DNA from 4 places in the Shewanella sp. SM71 genome. Region 3 is predicted to be linked to each of the others. Evidence: predicted binding sites of a transcription regulator. Region 3 holds the regulator's gene; each other region holds the start of a gene.
What was found. Region 3 encodes sigma-54, which starts transcription at its own class of promoters, with help from an activator protein. Its sites were predicted from a motif close to GTTGGCACGNNNNTNGNNT; they were not measured.
Positions count from the first base shown of each region.

Region 1: L5L97_RS01925 (DUF3192 domain-containing protein) is a predicted target of sigma-54. The motif match lies at 2,069-2,087, and genes of this name have one in related genera.
Region 2: L5L97_RS04850 (flagellar assembly protein FlgT) is a predicted target of sigma-54. The motif match lies at 2,301-2,319, and genes of this name have one in related genera.
Region 4: fliD (flagellar filament capping protein FliD) is a predicted target of sigma-54. The motif match lies at 1,545-1,563, and genes of this name have one in related genera.

Region 1 is NZ_JAKKRW010000001.1:448,240-452,447, forward strand. Features, by position in the region: gene queF (NADPH-dependent 7-cyano-7-deazaguanine reductase QueF) at 1-18, opposite strand, end outside; gene syd (SecY-interacting protein) at 78-728, shown strand; gene L5L97_RS01915 (Zn-ribbon-containing protein) at 824-1,597, opposite strand; gene L5L97_RS01920 (hypothetical protein) at 1,597-1,980, opposite strand; gene L5L97_RS01925 (DUF3192 domain-containing protein) at 2,145-2,552, shown strand; gene L5L97_RS01930 (DUF2789 domain-containing protein) at 2,564-2,797, opposite strand; gene L5L97_RS01935 (GNAT family N-acetyltransferase) at 2,948-3,586, shown strand; gene L5L97_RS01940 (DUF962 domain-containing protein) at 3,579-3,884, shown strand.
Region 2 is NZ_JAKKRW010000003.1:248,811-253,018, forward strand. Features, by position in the region: gene L5L97_RS04840 (DUF2947 domain-containing protein) at 192-671, opposite strand; tRNA gene L5L97_RS04845 (tRNA-Arg) at 923-998, opposite strand; gene L5L97_RS04850 (flagellar assembly protein FlgT) at 1,054-2,220, opposite strand; gene L5L97_RS04855 (FlgO family outer membrane protein) at 2,501-3,133, shown strand; gene L5L97_RS04860 (LPP20 family lipoprotein) at 3,130-3,579, shown strand; gene L5L97_RS04865 (flagella synthesis protein FlgN) at 3,707-4,132, opposite strand; gene flgM (flagellar biosynthesis anti-sigma factor FlgM) at 4,135-4,208, opposite strand, start outside.
Region 3 is NZ_JAKKRW010000008.1:123,949-128,156, reverse strand. Features, by position in the region: gene rapZ (RNase adapter RapZ) at 1-701, opposite strand, end outside; gene ptsN (PTS IIA-like nitrogen regulatory protein PtsN) at 698-1,141, opposite strand; gene hpf (ribosome hibernation promoting factor) at 1,144-1,431, opposite strand; gene L5L97_RS10090 (RNA polymerase factor sigma-54) at 1,460-2,938, opposite strand; gene lptB (LPS export ABC transporter ATP-binding protein) at 3,046-3,777, opposite strand; gene lptA (lipopolysaccharide transport periplasmic protein LptA) at 3,774-4,208, opposite strand, start outside.
Region 4 is NZ_JAKKRW010000019.1:49,886-54,093, forward strand. Features, by position in the region: gene L5L97_RS17440 (flagellin) at 1-235, shown strand, start outside; gene L5L97_RS17445 (flagellin) at 461-1,282, shown strand; gene fliD (flagellar filament capping protein FliD) at 1,584-2,930, shown strand; gene fliS (flagellar export chaperone FliS) at 2,944-3,324, shown strand; gene L5L97_RS17460 (hypothetical protein) at 3,293-3,619, shown strand; gene L5L97_RS17465 (flagellar hook-length control protein FliK) at 3,609-4,208, shown strand, end outside.

The DNA of each region.
Region 1 (4,208 bases), on a different contig from region 3:
ATCGTGATTCTGTGTCATCAATACTGTTTCCATGTCAAAATAGGCGCACATTATACCTGAAATTGGATTGTGCTTAAGTGTCTTGTCTGCCCGCACTCGATAAATTTTTGCAAAACTATCATCAAGCTTACTTAACGAGTTTAGGTGAACTACCGCGTTATTACCCACAGGGTGAGCCTTCTGTGTGTATTCAAGGCGAATTTCAACCGGATCTTGAACAGGCCGTTTCTTGGCAGCCAGTGAAACGCAAAGTTGAAGGCAGTTTCGCCAATGTAGAGCATGCACTGGAGTTAACTTTATGGCCAGAGATCAATGATTTTTACGGTCATTATTTCTCCGCCCCAGTATTATTTGACTCTAAGTGGGGCACTGGGGAGTTACTGCAAGTCTGGAATGATGACGATTTTAACTGCCTGCAACAAAACTTGATTGGTCATCTGATGATGAAGAAAAAACTGAAGCAGTCACCGACTTGGTTTATCGGTCTGTTAGATGAGGGAGATAAAATGCTCACCATCAATAACAGTGATGGTAGCGTATGGATTGAAATCCCTGGTGAAGTGCAATCTGAGCAATTGTCCTCGAGTTTGACTGCGTTTATCGAAGCATTATCGCCACGGATAGCACCACCCGTTAAACATGAAGAACTACCTATGCCCGCATTAGAACATCCTGGTATTTTCGCCAGTTTTAAACGTATGTGGCAAAACCTTTTCGGTAAACGTTAACTTCTGTGATCGACATTTTTATTCTCAACCTAAGTATTAACTCAACCTAAGCGTGGCTTATCTTAGGTTGAGTTTTGCAAGGGGATAAACAGATGTTATTGATGATCCCAAGACAGATTCGACACTATGCGGCAAGGCTCGCAGCGAAAATGGAACATATCCAATAAAGGTTCATCGAGTTTCCAATCATGACTGCCACAACGTGGGCAAGGTCGCGTTTTTTCTGTGGCTAAATCTTGGCCGCCAACGCGATATAAGTAGTAATAGGTCGGGATCTGAGTGAGATATTCGATACGACCGCGCAAATCCCAACCTCTGCGAAATAAATCACTGTCAGGACTCGATAATTCCTCTAGCGCGGCAAATTCTGCCTTAGTGGCCGCCGCCATTTGCAGCTCGTCGCAGGCTTGCCATTCGCTCTGCCAACGGATAATACGTTTATGATCGCCATTAAAGGTTGCGGGTATACGGTACAGGGGAATGGGCAATAAATTGTCGCCGCTGCGTAGGGGCGAGCACATGTGCACAAAACTGGTGTATAGCAGTTGCCAGCTGGGTGTTTCGGTATTACTTACTTCAGAATTGATATCCTGACCAATAAACTTTTCCCGCGGCGCGAGTAGTTTAGCGTCGGTTAATTCTACTAAGGCTTTTTTGACCCAAGGGCTGTGATATTTGTGCGCTAAACTGCTTTTCTCTGGCATCAATAAACGCACTCTAAACTCACCGTCATTAAAGGCGACCGCAAATTCTCGCCCTAAGATTTGACCATTAGCTCGATAGGCTTCAAGGAGCTGATTAATTGCCTTCTCGGCGGCAGATATCGTGGTGTCGGCGAAGCATTCGAAGCGCAGTTCAGTGACAAACATTAAGCTGTTTTTCCTTGGATTTCTAATAAGTTGATGCGTTGTTTAAGTTCAAGCAGTTCGTTTTTTAATTGCATTATTTCTGTTTTTTGCTGCTCAGCATGACGTTCAAAATACGCCTGTTGCATCTGCAGGCGCTCGGCGAGCACTGCAAGGGTTAAGGTATCGTTAGTTGCGGGAGTGTCAGTTGTAGGGCTGATAGTTTGCAACTCAGCTAAACGCTCGCGATCCGCCTTAGGCATAGATTTAAATTGCTGTAAGCCTTGGATCAATATAGGTAAAGGTAGGCTACTACCTAAACGGGTTTTAATTAAGGCAAGGCTCGGTACTTTACCGCAGGCTTCGAGCGAACGTGCGGCCGCTAATACTTGGTCAAGGGGACTCATAATTAGCAAAATTCCTTAATTTGTTGAATTGTTTAAACCAATTTTAAAATAATAATTAAATTTTTCATTTAAAAACAGTGTGTTGTCTTGTGGCATTTATTTTGCTTATTGTCCAGCCGAAATACCATTTTTTAAGCTTCAATAATAATTACACAGGATGTCACATGATGAACCATAAATTGAATAACAAACTTATCGCCATCACTTTTTTAGGGCTCGCAAGCTTAGGTCTTAGCGGCTGCGTGGTCAATGTCGGTGATGGAGAATCGGGCTGGGATAGCAGCGAATCTTGGGAGAAAGTGCAGGATAAAAATCGCACTAACTTAACCAAGCTGAGCTTAGGTATGCCTAAAGACCAAGTGATGATCTTAATGGGCACCGCTGATTTTAGTGAAGCCTATATTCAACAAAGTGCTCAACAAGGTGAAGCCAATAAAGAAGTCTTAGTGTTGTTTTATCGTACCCAGCGTAATAATGGCGATGGAAAAACCACTAAGGATGAATGCACGCCTATCGTGCTGAGCAACAATGCCTTAGTGGGTTGGGGTGAAACGGCTTACGGTAAAATCTGAACCAACGAGTCTTATCGTTTACGTAGCTGAGTGTCTAATTGCTCAATGGGCTCAGTCCAGAGGGCATCGGCTTCTAAACCTTCAATGATAAAGCTCTTTTGGGCTGGGGTCCAAAAGGGCGCTTGGCTTAAATGGATGTGATGGTCGATATCATGGGTTGCAATAAACTGCGCTATGGCCTCGTCGCTACTGTCTAAACCGAGTTGCTCAAACAAGTGGCTTAAGTCTACTGGAGTTGTATCCATCATTATTTCCTTTTCAGTATAGTGCCTTCGTTTAGAGTAAGCGCCTGATTGAAAAATGCAATCTATGATTAAAATTTGCACTTTTTAGTTTCCTTGGTAGATTAACAGTTACGCATAAAAAAGTGTGAGCTAAGTCAAGGAATGCTAACGATGGACAATGAAATTCTGGAGGACTGCCGCGCAGTCTATTTGACCGCGGAAGACTTACGCATTGCCGCTTCTATTCTCTATAACGCTTACCATGATGATCCTTTTTTTGTCGATTCACTCTTTACCTCAGACAAAGCCGCTTATGAGCAAAAATTGCGCGCCGCAATCAGGGAAGAACTAAATACGTTATGGCAACAAAAACAAGCCCTCATTGGTTTATTCGACCATGAAAGACTCTTTGGGTTAGCCTGTGTAGTTACTCAAGAAGTGCCTTTAGGGGAAGGGCGTTATTGGCATTGGCGCTTAAAGATGTTGTTAGGTACAGGTTGGCAATCGACTCAAGCGCTAATGAACAAAGAGTCCAGTATTATTGAACTTTTACCCAGTAAGCACTGCGGTATTTTGCAGTTTATTGCTCTTGCACCAAATGAACAGCACAAAGGACTTGGACATAAGTTAGTACAAGCTGTGGTGAGTTGGTGTGATGAGCAGCCTGATTTGGATGGCATTGGTGTGTTTATCGCTCAGGAGAACCACTTGCAACTGTTTACTCAGCATGACTTTGTATCCATAGGCGAGCTGAGTATTGGCAGTATTCATGGCCAACTTTTATTCTATTCGGTTCAACAAGATGACTAACTCTTATAAACGTTTCGCCGATTTTTATCCTTTCTATTTATCCCAACACCAGCACCCGATTTGTCGGCAATTACACTTTGTTGGCAGTTGTTTAGTTCTGCTGCTGATTGGCATTGCCTTGGTTTCACAAGCCTGGTGGCTATGTTGGTTCATTCCTATTGTTGGTTATGGTTTTGCGTGGGTGGGACACTTCGTATTTGAGAAGAATCGACCCGCGACATTTCAGTATCCTTTTTACAGTTTGATGGCAGATTGGGTGATGTTTGCGCAGATGATCTGCCGCTTTTTTAAACGTTAAAAAAATTGCCAGAGTGAGATGCCCATGCCCGTGTGAGAGATCGCTTACAAACGTTGTAGGACATAATGTTTTCTTTTTGATTGTTTTTTGTTCTGCGATATTTAATTTTAAATAGAATCATTGGGTTGTATTTATTTTCCTTTGGTTGGTCCGTAATTAATTTTGTAGTCCGTTCTTTGAGCCGAACAAAAAAGTTAGGGTTAACGTAGAATTCACTCATGGCCAAAGCAAATGGATAGCAAGGAAAGCGAAACAGGCCAAAGGGACGCAAGAAGCAACGAATTAAGATTTCAAGGTTGAAATCGCTGACGGTAGGAAAACTGT
Region 2 (4,208 bases), on a different contig from region 3:
ATGTTAATCTAAAGAAGAGGGGAGTGATAGGCTAATTGTGCTTACGCATCATTCGAAAATGGCTATTATGGCATACTCATCATTAAATATGAGCATACCAACAAGATGACTCCTCGCGCTAAACTATTGCGTAAAAGTGTTGGCGTAAAGCTATCGATGGGAAATTATCAGCGTTAAGCGCCCTGTATAAATTATCCGCGAGTGCCTAGCTTGTATTGACCACTCTGTTCGAACATCACCGCTTGTTTCTGTTTTGGCGAGATCAAAATGGGACCGTCGTCAAAGAAAAGAAAACACTTCCAATTGCGGACGAACACATCCCAACGAGTTTCAATAATCTGATATTTTTCATAGCAAAAATACACCGGCGTCTCATCGGGCCATTGTATAAACTCAGCTAACATGGTGGGTAAACTGCTATCTTCACTATCCCAAGCGCTCTGCCAATGATCTGTTTCCACCCAAGCATCAGCCTTCGCCGCCCAATCTCCCTTAGTAAATTGCTCCGCACGACTACTCTTGTTGCTGATCCATTGATTCCAGATTTCCATCGCACTTTTATCTGTTAACGGCAGGATATGCGCCTTGTCCTCGTCGGTGACAGGCAAGTCTTTGTGGTTGAAAATCCACTTACGGCGGTATTGATCTAGCGGTATATAAGTGTTGGCCAAGCATGCTCTCCTTGGTTGAGCCTGATAACGTGTCGGGCTCAGCAAATCTCAATGCCGCAGATTATACTGATTTAGTCAAGATTAGGGAAATGGCGCAATGTGGCTATATCCTAGTATTGGATTTTATAGTAACGATTAAGAGAGCTGTTTTTTTTAAGGGATATAGACTGAGGAAGTTTTAAATTGTGTTTCTGAAAATTATTCTTATCAGAAAAATCTTCAAGTGAAGTTGAAATCACACAAGCACTATCTGGTCTCTCCACAGGGACTCGAACCCCGATCGGCCGCTTAGGAGGCGGCTGCTCTATCCTGTTGAGCTATGAAGAGACGACAGTGATTATACTGGTTTTATCTTTGATTAAAAGGCTTATGATTTAGTTGCTTAAATCTTAAGCGCTATGTCGTTTATCTGTACATTGTAGGCGGCATTTTGGTCTACAAGTACTGCGGTGGAGCTTTCTTCGCTTACTTGCTCAATTTTTACCGTTGCACGACTTTTGGTCGCGACGGCGCGCATTTCATTGAGTCTATCGGGTAAGTTTTGTTGTAATACTACTTGGAATTTATCACCGACACGAATGCCATGTTTACGGCCTAGATTTAATATAATCCTGTCTGCTTGTCGGCTAACGACTTGGCCAAGTAATGGCCTGCAATTAAGTGTGCTGTCTAAATCTCGGGTAGCCTGCAATATTAATTGAGTAATACTTTTTCCATAGGAGGAACGCCAGAATCTATTACTGTTGGGAGCAATGATAGCCTGTTCTTCAAATTCCCATGGGGCCGATGTGCTGTAGCTTTTGCTCCAGACCTCTTCGCCACTGATTCCATGATAGAGGCTGAGTTTGAATTGAAATTGCCTTAGCGGAGCTTCATCCCAAAATCCTAAGAAGGTGGGTTGTACAGGCTCTATCGATATATCAATGATCTGCGGTTGAAGAATATATTGGCTGTCGGTAATTTCACTGAGCCAGCTTGGGAGTCGATAACCGCGAATATCCACTAGGTCTTGTTCAATATCGAGTCGCTCGTTAGCATGGATGTGACTAAAGCCAGTTGAAGAGTAATCTTCTATAGTGTTCCCTAACGCCTCTGAAATGACCTCTTCAAAGCCTGAAAGTTGTCCATATCTAAGCTGAGAACGATCTTTTATTTGTGTTTGAGGTATTAAAATAGCGGCCTTTAATTGGCCATTAGGACACTGTTGTGTTGGATCATCATTTAGATCGAGGCGTAGGGATACATATATTTTATTTCCCTGAATTTGTTCACTTACGAGTTGGATGTTTATGGCTTGGGCGTTGCGATTTATCGCAAAGTTATTTTGTGTGAGGTTACCATTAGAGGTTTGTTGCTCACTGGATATTTGAATACCTGTGCTCAATGTCGCATAGCTAACAGCTTGATTAATTGCTTCTTCCCTTGCTTGAGCTGTATTACCATTGATAATAGTTGCTTCTCCGCTGGCTTCTATCCATTCGGCTCTGGTGGGCAAAGAAAGTAGTAAAAGGCTCAAAATGATGAGCGAAGCTGAACCTGGTATGTGCATCAATTCAATCCTTATCGCTAAGCTAATGGCGATATTACCAATCGAGCCAGTTTTCTGACTCTTAATCTAATATGGCAATAAAGCAAATTTCGTGCCTGAGTATGAGAACTTTTGATAAAGTTTCCATTGTTACAGTCGATATACTGCGTAATAGAAGAATATTGTCGGACTGAGGTTAATATTGGTCCGAAGATTGCTGGTTTTTGTTACTCATTAAAAATTTGAAGCTTAGAAAGTGAGTCACTTGACTGCCAATGCACCCATAGATGAGGTAAATCCAATGCTAAAGCGTGTGATTATTCCCTTAACATTGATAATGTTAGGTGGATGTGTAGCTAAACCGGTTACGCCGCCCAAACCGAGTTTAGTGGATGGCAATGGGTTGCCGCCAACGGCAGTGATTAACCATTTAGCACAGCGAATAGTGACTGAGCTCGTTAAGCAAAATGATGCCTTGCGTTCTGATCAACCTATCGTAGTTGCAACACCAGTATTAGTGGACGATTTGAATGGCACTAATGCGTTAGCGCAACAGTTACAGCAAGGATTAATGACATCGCTCCATAGCTTTCAGTTTAATGTGGTGGATTTAAACTTAGCTGATGGCTTGAGAGTCACATCTGACGGGGATTTTATTTTGACGCGAGATTGGCAAAAATTGTCGAAAGATCTTCCTGTTGAGCATCTTGTCGTTTCGACTATGAGCGTAGTAACCAATGGTATGGCGATCAATACTCGGATTGTGAACATTAGTAACAATCGCGTGGTATCGGCATCTCAAACTTTTGTGACTCAAAAAGAGTTGGCAAACTACATGCAGCCTTCGGAGCAAATTGTGTCACAAAATGGCATCTTATATCGTCAGGCGAGTCCGGGTATGAATGAAGTACGTGTTTTAGGAGATGGAAAATGAAACGCTACCTTTTAGTTATTGTGGCGCTAATGCTAACTGGCTGCGCTGCTAAAGATAGATATGTGCAATGGGAAGATGTGCCGCCGCCGAGTTTTCCTAAGTTAACGGCTATAGGATATGCGCCGTTAGCGACTCAACCGGCTAAAGAGCAATCACAAAGAGTGTTGATGGCTATGCAGGCATCAAAAATTGTGGCTTATCGTGAATTAGCGGAACAAGTTTATGGGCAGAAAATAACGGCAAACAGCAGTGTCAGTGATTGGATGTTGACGGACGATAATGTCAAAGCGTCAGTTTCTGGCGTGATCCGCGGCGCACGAGTCGTTAAGAGTTATCCAGCAGGCGAGCATTATGTCACTGAGTTAGAACTTGATTTTTCACAGGTTTGGGCGCTTTATCAACAACAGAACCGTCCACAACGAGTGAAGGAAGTGACGTATTTCTAGCGTTTTTGAGAGTATGTTCAACAGCATGTATTGAGCCGCGTATTTACGCGGCTTTTCTTTTTGTAGAAGACATTAATATCTAATCAGAGCTTAGAAAAGGGAATGCTAAGTGGGAGTGATGCGCTTGTTAGGCCTTTAAATCATTGCCTAAACTTGAGATAGTCGAGGTCTTGCCTTTATCGTTATAGGTGAGGCTGGAGGCGTTTCTGCTGGCTTGTAAAGCTTGAGCAAAGCGATTTAAACTCGCTAAATTCATCTCAATTAAACTGGCATTTTGTTCGTTTAATTCTTTGCATTCAGTCAATGCGTCTTTGATCTCGGCCATTTTATGTACGAGTTCGACTTGCTGAGTGAGTAGCGATTTATCACTGTGTTTTGCCAGAATATCATCATTAGTCTTTAGTTCTTTCAGACATTGCGATTTTTCGTTAGCAAGGGAAAGCAGTAAATCGGCGTTTTGGTCAACCAAAGCGCCTTTTTCCTTGAGTATGATTTGCTTAAGAACAGCCAAATGGGCGTGTTGTAGATCTACCAGTTTAGCTATTTCAGTCATAGTTACTCTTTATTTAAGTCATTAAGTTCGGCTTCAAAACTTGCAATATTGGCAGCCAACTTTTCAGGGTCAATTT
Region 3 (4,208 bases):
TCGAGGTGCGGCAGCCAAGTCTCCAGTAAATTTTCGATTTGCCAGATGAACTTATTGACCAGTGGTTGGCGATTTAAGAACTCAGCCACGGGTTCATCTAAGCCAGTCAATGGCCGCAGCGCCAACTCCCAGTGGGGATTGGGCAGGAAGCGTACATCGAACATAAAGTCGGCTTCGGTGGGCATTCCGTGCTTAAAGCCAAAGGACTCGAAGTTGATCACGAGTTCTTTATCGACACTACCAAGGAGAATTTGTCTGACTTGGTCGCTTAAATCATAGATATTCAAATTCGACGTATCTATGTAGTGATCGACCAGTTTTGACATAGGCTCAAGCAGTTTCCCCTCCAGCTTTATCGCTTCTTGCAAAGAGACTCGGCTCTTCGACAAAGGATGCAAACGGCGGGTTTCGCTGTAACGCTTGAGCAGAATTTTATCGCTGGAGTTAAGGAAGAAGCTCGTTAACTCAGTATCTGGAGGTAGGCTAGCGAGTTGTTTTACTAAGACCTTATCCTGCTCAGGCATGTTACGCACGTCGACACTGATGGCGACGAGATCGTTACTGCCTTTGAGTTGCTCAAGCAAACTGCCAATCAATGGCAAGGGAAGGTTATCGACACAATAATAGCCGAGATCTTCGAGTACCCTAAGGGCGACAGATTTGCCTGAGCCTGAGCGGCCCGACACTATGACCAGTTTCATCCAGTGATTACCTGATAGAGTTCCGTTTCATCATGCGTCTTGCGTAATTGCTTTAATATTTGCTTGTCGCTCAGCTTTTCGGCCATGCAAGACAAGGTACTTAAGTGCTGCTGACATTGGTCTGCAGGCACCAGTAGTGCAAATAAAATATCAACAGGTTGCTTATCGATAGCATCAAATGCTATCGGCTCTTCACACTTAATTAGTATGGCAATGGGCTGATCTATATCGGCTAGTCGACCATGTGGAATGGCGATGCCGTTACCTATACCTGTGCTCCCCATCTTTTCGCGCGCCACTAGGCTTTCGAATATCTCTTGAGATGAGAGGGTCGGGTACTGGGCAGCGACTAAGTCGCTGATGAGTTCCAGTACCTTTTTCTTGCTGCCCGGAGTGGCGCAGGTAGTGCACTCCGGCCGCAGTATGGTACAAAGTTCCATTATTAGTGTTTTGTTAACTTCTCTTTGTGTTTAATAACCTGACGGTCAAGCTTGTCAATCAGGGCGTCTATAGCGGCATACATGTCAGCATGCTCTGAAGTTGCAAAAACTTCACCACCTATGAGGTTTATTCTCGCTTCAGCAATCTGTTGCATTTTCTCAACATTGAGCACAACGTGCACATTATTGATCTGTTCGAAATGGCGTTCAAGTTTTGAAAACTTTTCTTCTACATATGCACGTAACGATTCGGTAATTTCGATATGGTGCCCACTTAGGTTTATTTGCATAGAAACGTCCTCCGATATCCACTGTAGGTTATAAACTTTTACGCTGATTAGAAGGTGGAATAAGCATAGCCTCTCGGTACTTCGCAATGGTTCTGCGGGCTACGTTGATCCCTTGTTCTGCCAGAAGTTGTGCCATCTTACTATCGCTTAATGGTTTTTTCTGGTTTTCCGCTGCCACCAGTTTCTTTATAAAGGCTCTGATTGCTGTGGATGAGCACTCACCACCATCGTCAGTACCGACGTGGCTAGAGAAGAAGTATTTTAGTTCAAAAAGTCCCTTAGGGGTATGCATGTATTTTTGAGTTGTGACCCGTGAGATGGTGGACTCATGCATTTCTACCGCTTCGGCAATATCGTTAAGCACCATAGGCTTCATGGCTTCTTCACCGTACTCAAAGAAACCCTGCTGATATTGCACTATGCAATTAGCAACTTTAAGCAAAGTATCGTTACGACTTTCTAGGCTCTTAATAAACCATTTAGCCTCTTGCAGATGGCCGCGAATAAATTGGCTATCGGCTTGGTTTTTGGTACTGCGTGCCATAGAAGCATAATGTTGATTTACATTGATTTTTGGCATGCAGTCAGGATTAAGCTCAACGACCCAGCGGCCATTTTTCTTCGACACAGACACATCTGGGATAACGTATTCGTCATTATTGGGCGTGATCAACAAACCTGGGCGAGGATTGAGGGTTTGGATGAGTGCTATACCATCCCTTAATTCATCCTCTTTTAATTTAGTCTTACGCATCAACAACCTAAAGTCTCGTGCGGCGATCAGATCTAAATGATCTTTGATCAGCATGCGGGCGTTTTCTAGGTTGGGCGTGTCAGCGGCGAAATGCGACAGTTGGATCAGCAGGCATTCACTTAAATCACGGGCGGCAACGCCTATGGGATCAAAATGCTGAATACGCTTGAGTACGGCTTCGACTTCGTCAAGCTCAACTTCAGGATTGCCCATGGCTTCGAGAATTTCTTCAGTGCTTTGGGTGAGATAGCCCTGATCGTCGATGGCATCAATAATGGCGGTGGCAATGGCTAAATCGGTTTCAGAAAACGGCGTGAGGTTTTTTTGCCATTCTAAGTGTTCGTACAAACCTTCACTGGTCTCGCCTTGGAAGGGCATATCGTCTTCACGACTGCCGCCGGGGCCTGAGTTTGGGGAGGCGGTAAACACTTCATCCCATGTGGTGTCCATGGGGAGCTCATCGGGCATGGATTCTTTGGTTAGCGACTCTGCCGTGTCTATGGTGGAGCTGTCTTTTTCTGGTGGCAGAGTGCTAGATTCACTGAAGTCCGTATCGGATAGCGTTTGGTTTACAGGGGTTTTAGTGGCGTCGAATTGATCCTCTTCCAGCTCGAGAAGGGGATTAGAATCTAATGCTTGCTGGATCTCTTGCTGCAGTTCTAATGACGACAGTTGCAACAGACGTATGGCCTGTTGTAATTGTGGCGTCATGGTTAACTGTTGACCCAGTTTGAGCTGGAGTGACGCTTTCATGTTACCGCTGATCCCTACGTTATTATTGTTGGATGAGGTCGCTTATTATTATCTTGAGTGAAGCCCAATGGCGGTATAAATTGCCTCCATTGGCTTCGCTCGATTAACTATAGCCTGAATTGTTCACCTAAGTACACAGCCCTAACTTGCTGATTGTCTAAGATCTCTGCTGGAGTTCCTTCGGCAATCAGGTTTCCGTGACTCACAATATAAGCATGTTCACATACATCTAATGTCTCGCGGACATTATGGTCTGTGATCAGTACGCCAAGGCCGCGACTTTTGAGTTGTTCGATAATCTTCTTGATGTCGATAACCGAAATAGGATCGACGCCGGCAAACGGTTCATCGAGCAAAATGAACTTAGGATTAGCGGCTAAAGCCCGCGCAATTTCGACGCGACGACGTTCGCCACCCGACAATGACATGCCTTGGCTGTCACGGATGTGGGTGATATGAAACTCTTCGAGCAGATGTTCTAGTTCTTCTTCTCGTTCTTCGTTTTTAAGTTCTTTACGAGTTTGCAGTACGGCCATGATGTTGTCATGAACAGTTAGCTTACGAAAGATACTGGCTTCTTGCGGTAAGTAACCTATGCCTTTGCGGGCACGCAGATGCATAGGATCTGCGGTTAAATCATCATCGTCGATAAAGATATGTCCCTTATCGCTCTTCACTAGCCCGACAACCATGTAAAAGGTCGTGGTTTTACCCGCGCCGTTTGGACCGAGTAGGCCAACGACTTGACCGGTTTTTACCGTCAGACTGACGTCTTTAACCACTTGGCGACTCTTGTAACTTTTAGCCAGATTTTGTGCTCTTAAGGTGATTTGGGTCATTTAGAGTCCTGCTTTTTTACAGGTTTATCCGCCGGAGCGTCTGATTTAGCATCATCTTGATAGTTTTCAGGCTGAATAATAGTGATCACGCGATCGTCACCACTGCCAGTACTCTCGGCCATCAATTTCTGTTGAATCATGTTATAGCGGATTAAATTGCCTGTAACTTGGCTACCTGCTTGATCTAATGACGCCATACCTTTCAGTGTTAAGGTGCGGCTTGCCATATCGTAACGAATTTCTTTCGCGCTGGCAGATGCAGGGCGGCCATCGTCTAATATTTGGCTATATGTAGCAGGGTTGCCTGTGGCGACCAAAGTTTTGCTATTTTCACCTTCAGCGGAAAATGCACGCAGTTCATTTGCTTGGATTTTTATTGAGCCTTGGGTAACTTCAACCGGACCAAAGAAAATGATCTGGTTGTTTTTGAT
Region 4 (4,208 bases), on a different contig from region 3:
AGTCGGTACTGAGCGTTCTACCTTAGGTGCCAACATTAACCGTCTTGGCCATACAGCGGCTAACCTTGCCAGTGTGACTGAAAACACTAAGGCCGCAGCTGGTCGTATTATGGATGCCGATTTCGCGGTTGAATCAGCTAATATGACCCGCAACCAATTATTAGTTCAGGCGGGTACAACGGTACTGTCTTCAGCTAACCAAAATACGGGTTTAGTCATGGGTCTACTGCGCTAATTACAGTTAAGCCAGTCAGTTTAGTTTTAATGCCAGTGAGCTTAGCTTACTGGCATTTTTTATGGCGTTTTGTGGATGCCATTTAAGTCTGTTTTTATAGAGGTGATCCCATCTATTTTTAAATAAGTTTTAGTTTTGCGCTGTTGCTGTCGCCTTAGTTAGTTATGGAGCGATGCTGAGATTCAGGCATTGCCAAGATAACCGTTATTTTTCAGGAGAACTGATATGTTAGGTGTTCACACTAATTACGCTTCAATCGTTGCACAAGGTGCTGTTAACAAAAGCAATAACTTACTAACTAACGCCATGGAGCGTTTGTCGACGGGTTTGCGTATCAATAGCGCATCTGATGATGCTGCGGGTTTGCAAATCGCTAATCGCATGAGCGCTAACGTGAAAGGTATGGAAACGGCTTCACGCAATATTTCCGATGCGACCTCTATGCTGCAAACTGCTGATGGTGCGTTAGAAGAGTTGACGACCATTGCTAATCGCCAGAAAGAATTGGCAACCCAAGCGGCTAACGGCGTTAACTCTACTGATGATTTAACTGCATTGGATGCTGAGTTTAAACAGTTGAACGAAGAAATTACCCGTATCCTCGAAAATACAACTTATGCAGGTAATAATTTATTCAAAGATACTACAGGCGTACTTGTTAAAACTGATGGTGTTACCTTCCAGATTGGCGCTGGTAAAGATGAGACATTGAAGGTTGAACTCGGCGCTATTGATACAACAATCACAGGCGATTTAACTACATCTGCAAACGCCAATACCGCAATTACAGCAGTTGATTCTTTCTTAGCCAAAGTAGGTGCAGAACGTTCAACCTTAGGTGCCAACATTAACCGTCTTGGCCATACTGCGGCTAACCTTGCCAGCGTAACTGAAAATACTAAAGCCGCTGCCGGCCGTATTATGGATGCCGATTTCGCGGTTGAGTCAGCCAATATGACGCGCAACCAATTATTAGTTCAGGCGGGTACAACGGTACTGTCTTCAGCTAACCAAAATACAGGTTTAGTCATGGGTCTATTGCGTTAATGTTATTGGACTGGTGATGTTTTGGTCACAGCTAAAATGCCAGTTAGTTGCGCTGACTGGCATTTTTATTTTAGCCACGGTTTATGTATTGGGCGGTAGTCGCTAAACCCGAGATTGAAACCTATAAGGTTCATGTTTTAGTGGGTAATTTTCGATAACACAAAGTGGAAGATGGTTTTCCTGTTTAAGTGTCCATGCGGAAGTATTTAGCTGTGTTTGGGCCAGTTAATTATTTAAATCTCTTTAAAAACAGTAACTTGTTTTTGGCATGCGTTTTGCTCTAGAACGAGTGGAGGTAGTCATGATTTCAGGTATGAATGCAGCACAATTTGCTCAGCAACTGATTGGCGCAGACCGCGCAGGTAAAGATACGCTTTACAAAGGTAAGCTAACTGCCAGCAAAACACAGTTAGATGCTTATACGTTGCTCGAAAATAATATGAAGAAAATGGCCACTAAGCTGAGTGAAATGGGTGGCGATGCAGCTAAAGGCAAAATTGCTACGGTTACGGGCGAGAATGCGACCGCGACAGTTAAATCTGATGCGCCTAAGGGCAACTATGATTTGAGCGTGCATAAACTTGCGCAAGCGCATCAACTGACTAAAGCCTATTCCTCTGAAAGTGAATTGTTGCCAACGTCGGGCATTATCAGTATTCAAGTTGGTAGTGATCCGACTAAGCGCATGGAAATTGATTTGGCAACGGTTAATGGCGGTGCGGCTATTTCTGTGTCTCAGTTACGCGATGTGATCAATAAACAAGTGGGTAATCCTGGTGTACAAGCGTCATTAGTGCGCACAGGTAACCAAATCGAATTTATGCTGTCTTCAAAGGAATCGGGTGTCGCGAATCAAGTGAAGGTTGAGTTTAACGGTGCCGATTGGGGCATGACAGAACGTCGTGCAGCACAAGATGCGGAACTTACATTAAACGGTATCAGTATTACCAGCAGTAGTAACTATCTAGAAAATGTTGTTGATGGTGTAAGCCTCGAATTAGTCAAGGTGCATGCGGTTGGTGAAAGCAGCATGATTAAAGTCACAGACGATTTTGAAGCGAATAAGAAAGCGGTTAAGGATTTTGTCGATTCATTTAATTCTTTAATGACGCAAATTAATCAATTAACTCGTTCTATGGGCGTTAAGACCTCTGACTCTGGCTCTTCCGATAAAGATAAGGAAGACAAAACCACTGCAGTGAGTGAAGCGCAAATTGGAGTGTTGAAGGGGGATACCTCTATTCGCCTTCTCCAGTCTAAATTACGTGATTCTGTATTTGCAACGGCTGCTAATGGCATGCGTTTGTCTGATATCGGGATTGAGATTGGACGAGACGGAAAACTAAAAATTGATGATGCTAAGCTGACCGATAGCTTTAAAAGTGATCCAGAAAAAGTACAAGCCATGTTTACTGGTCCTGACAGTTATATCAAAAGCATAGAAAAGACCCTAAAACCTTTTACACAGTTCAATGGCTATATCGATCAAAAGCAGGAAGCGCTAAATAAGCAGATTAAAAGTGTGAATGACAGTATGGCGCGCCATGATTATCAAATGAATCAAAAGTATCAGATTTATTTAACCCAGTTTACGGCAATGGAATCCACCATTAATCAGTTTAATTCCGCAAGTCAGTTGTTTTCATAGGAAGCAGTAAAAAATGTTAAATGAGTACGATCCATTTAATGCCTACAAGCAAACCGCTTTAGATGCACAAGTAGCGGCAGCAACAACCCATGACATGGTGCGTATGCTACTTGATGGTTTATTGGAAGAACTAGAGCGGACCGCTGGCCATATGGAATACCAAAGGTTTGAGGCGAAAGGAATGAGTATCCATAAGTGCCTTAATATCGTGCATGGCTTGGACTCTATGCTTGACCTTGAAAATGGTGGTGAGGTTGCCGTGAGTTTACATCGTCTCTATGACTTTTGTAGCCGTCAGCTTGTCAGCGCCAGTGTCGAAAACAGTGCTGAAGCGCTAGTTCCAGTGACTCAGGTGATTACTAATGTCAGAGAAGGATGGACAAATCTCAATTAAGCAGTGGGCGCGTTTTGCGAATGCTTTACGCCAATATGCAGATGCTCAGGATTGGGAAAGCGTCCGAAAAGTGAACATCGCTTTGATCAAAGCACTGCAACAGGCTGGTGAGGCTCATGATATTGAGCAGAAATTGGCACGTGCAGAATTAAAGCGGGTTCATTCCCAAGTGCTACAAGAGTTGATCTTGGCTCGTGATGAATTAGCCGCTGAAATGGGTCGCTTTAAGGCGCAACAACCAGGTTTAGCCGCCTATCAATTAACACAAGTAAGTGGAGCTTTGGATGATCTCTGATCTTCTTTCAACTCGTCCTGTTGGCACAAATACCAGCTTGACGACTAAAGTGGCAAGTGCAGTTGATCAAGATAAATCAGAGTCATTTACCTTGTTGGGGTTGCCAGTCGGATTGTCTGCAGCGCCTCTCCCGTTAGAGGGGACTCAGTGGACTCAGAATGCCGAACATGCTTTAGAAAGAGATGCTGATACTTTTTTAAATCAATATGTTAATAGCAATTTATCTGACTCAGTATCTTTTGTTCCTGTTGTACCAGGAGTATCTCCGTCACTGTTAAATACTGAGATTAACTCAGCGCCTATTATTCAAGATGGCTTAGCCGCCACGCCTCAGAACAGTCTCGTTTCACCGACTGCTGTCGCGCCGTTTGTTCCTGTGATTTTTCCTGCAGAAACGGTTAAAACGGATCCGATAGGTCGAACTCCTGCGTCTTTAATTGGGCTTTCAGCCACAGATCAAAGAGGAACGCTATTTAGTTCAGGGATGACCTCATCTATGGCTCTTGCAGGAAGTCGTACTCAGCCTGCGGGTATGAGTGGCGAATCCTTGAAAATGAGCGGCGTATTTACGCAGGATTCAACGCTGGCA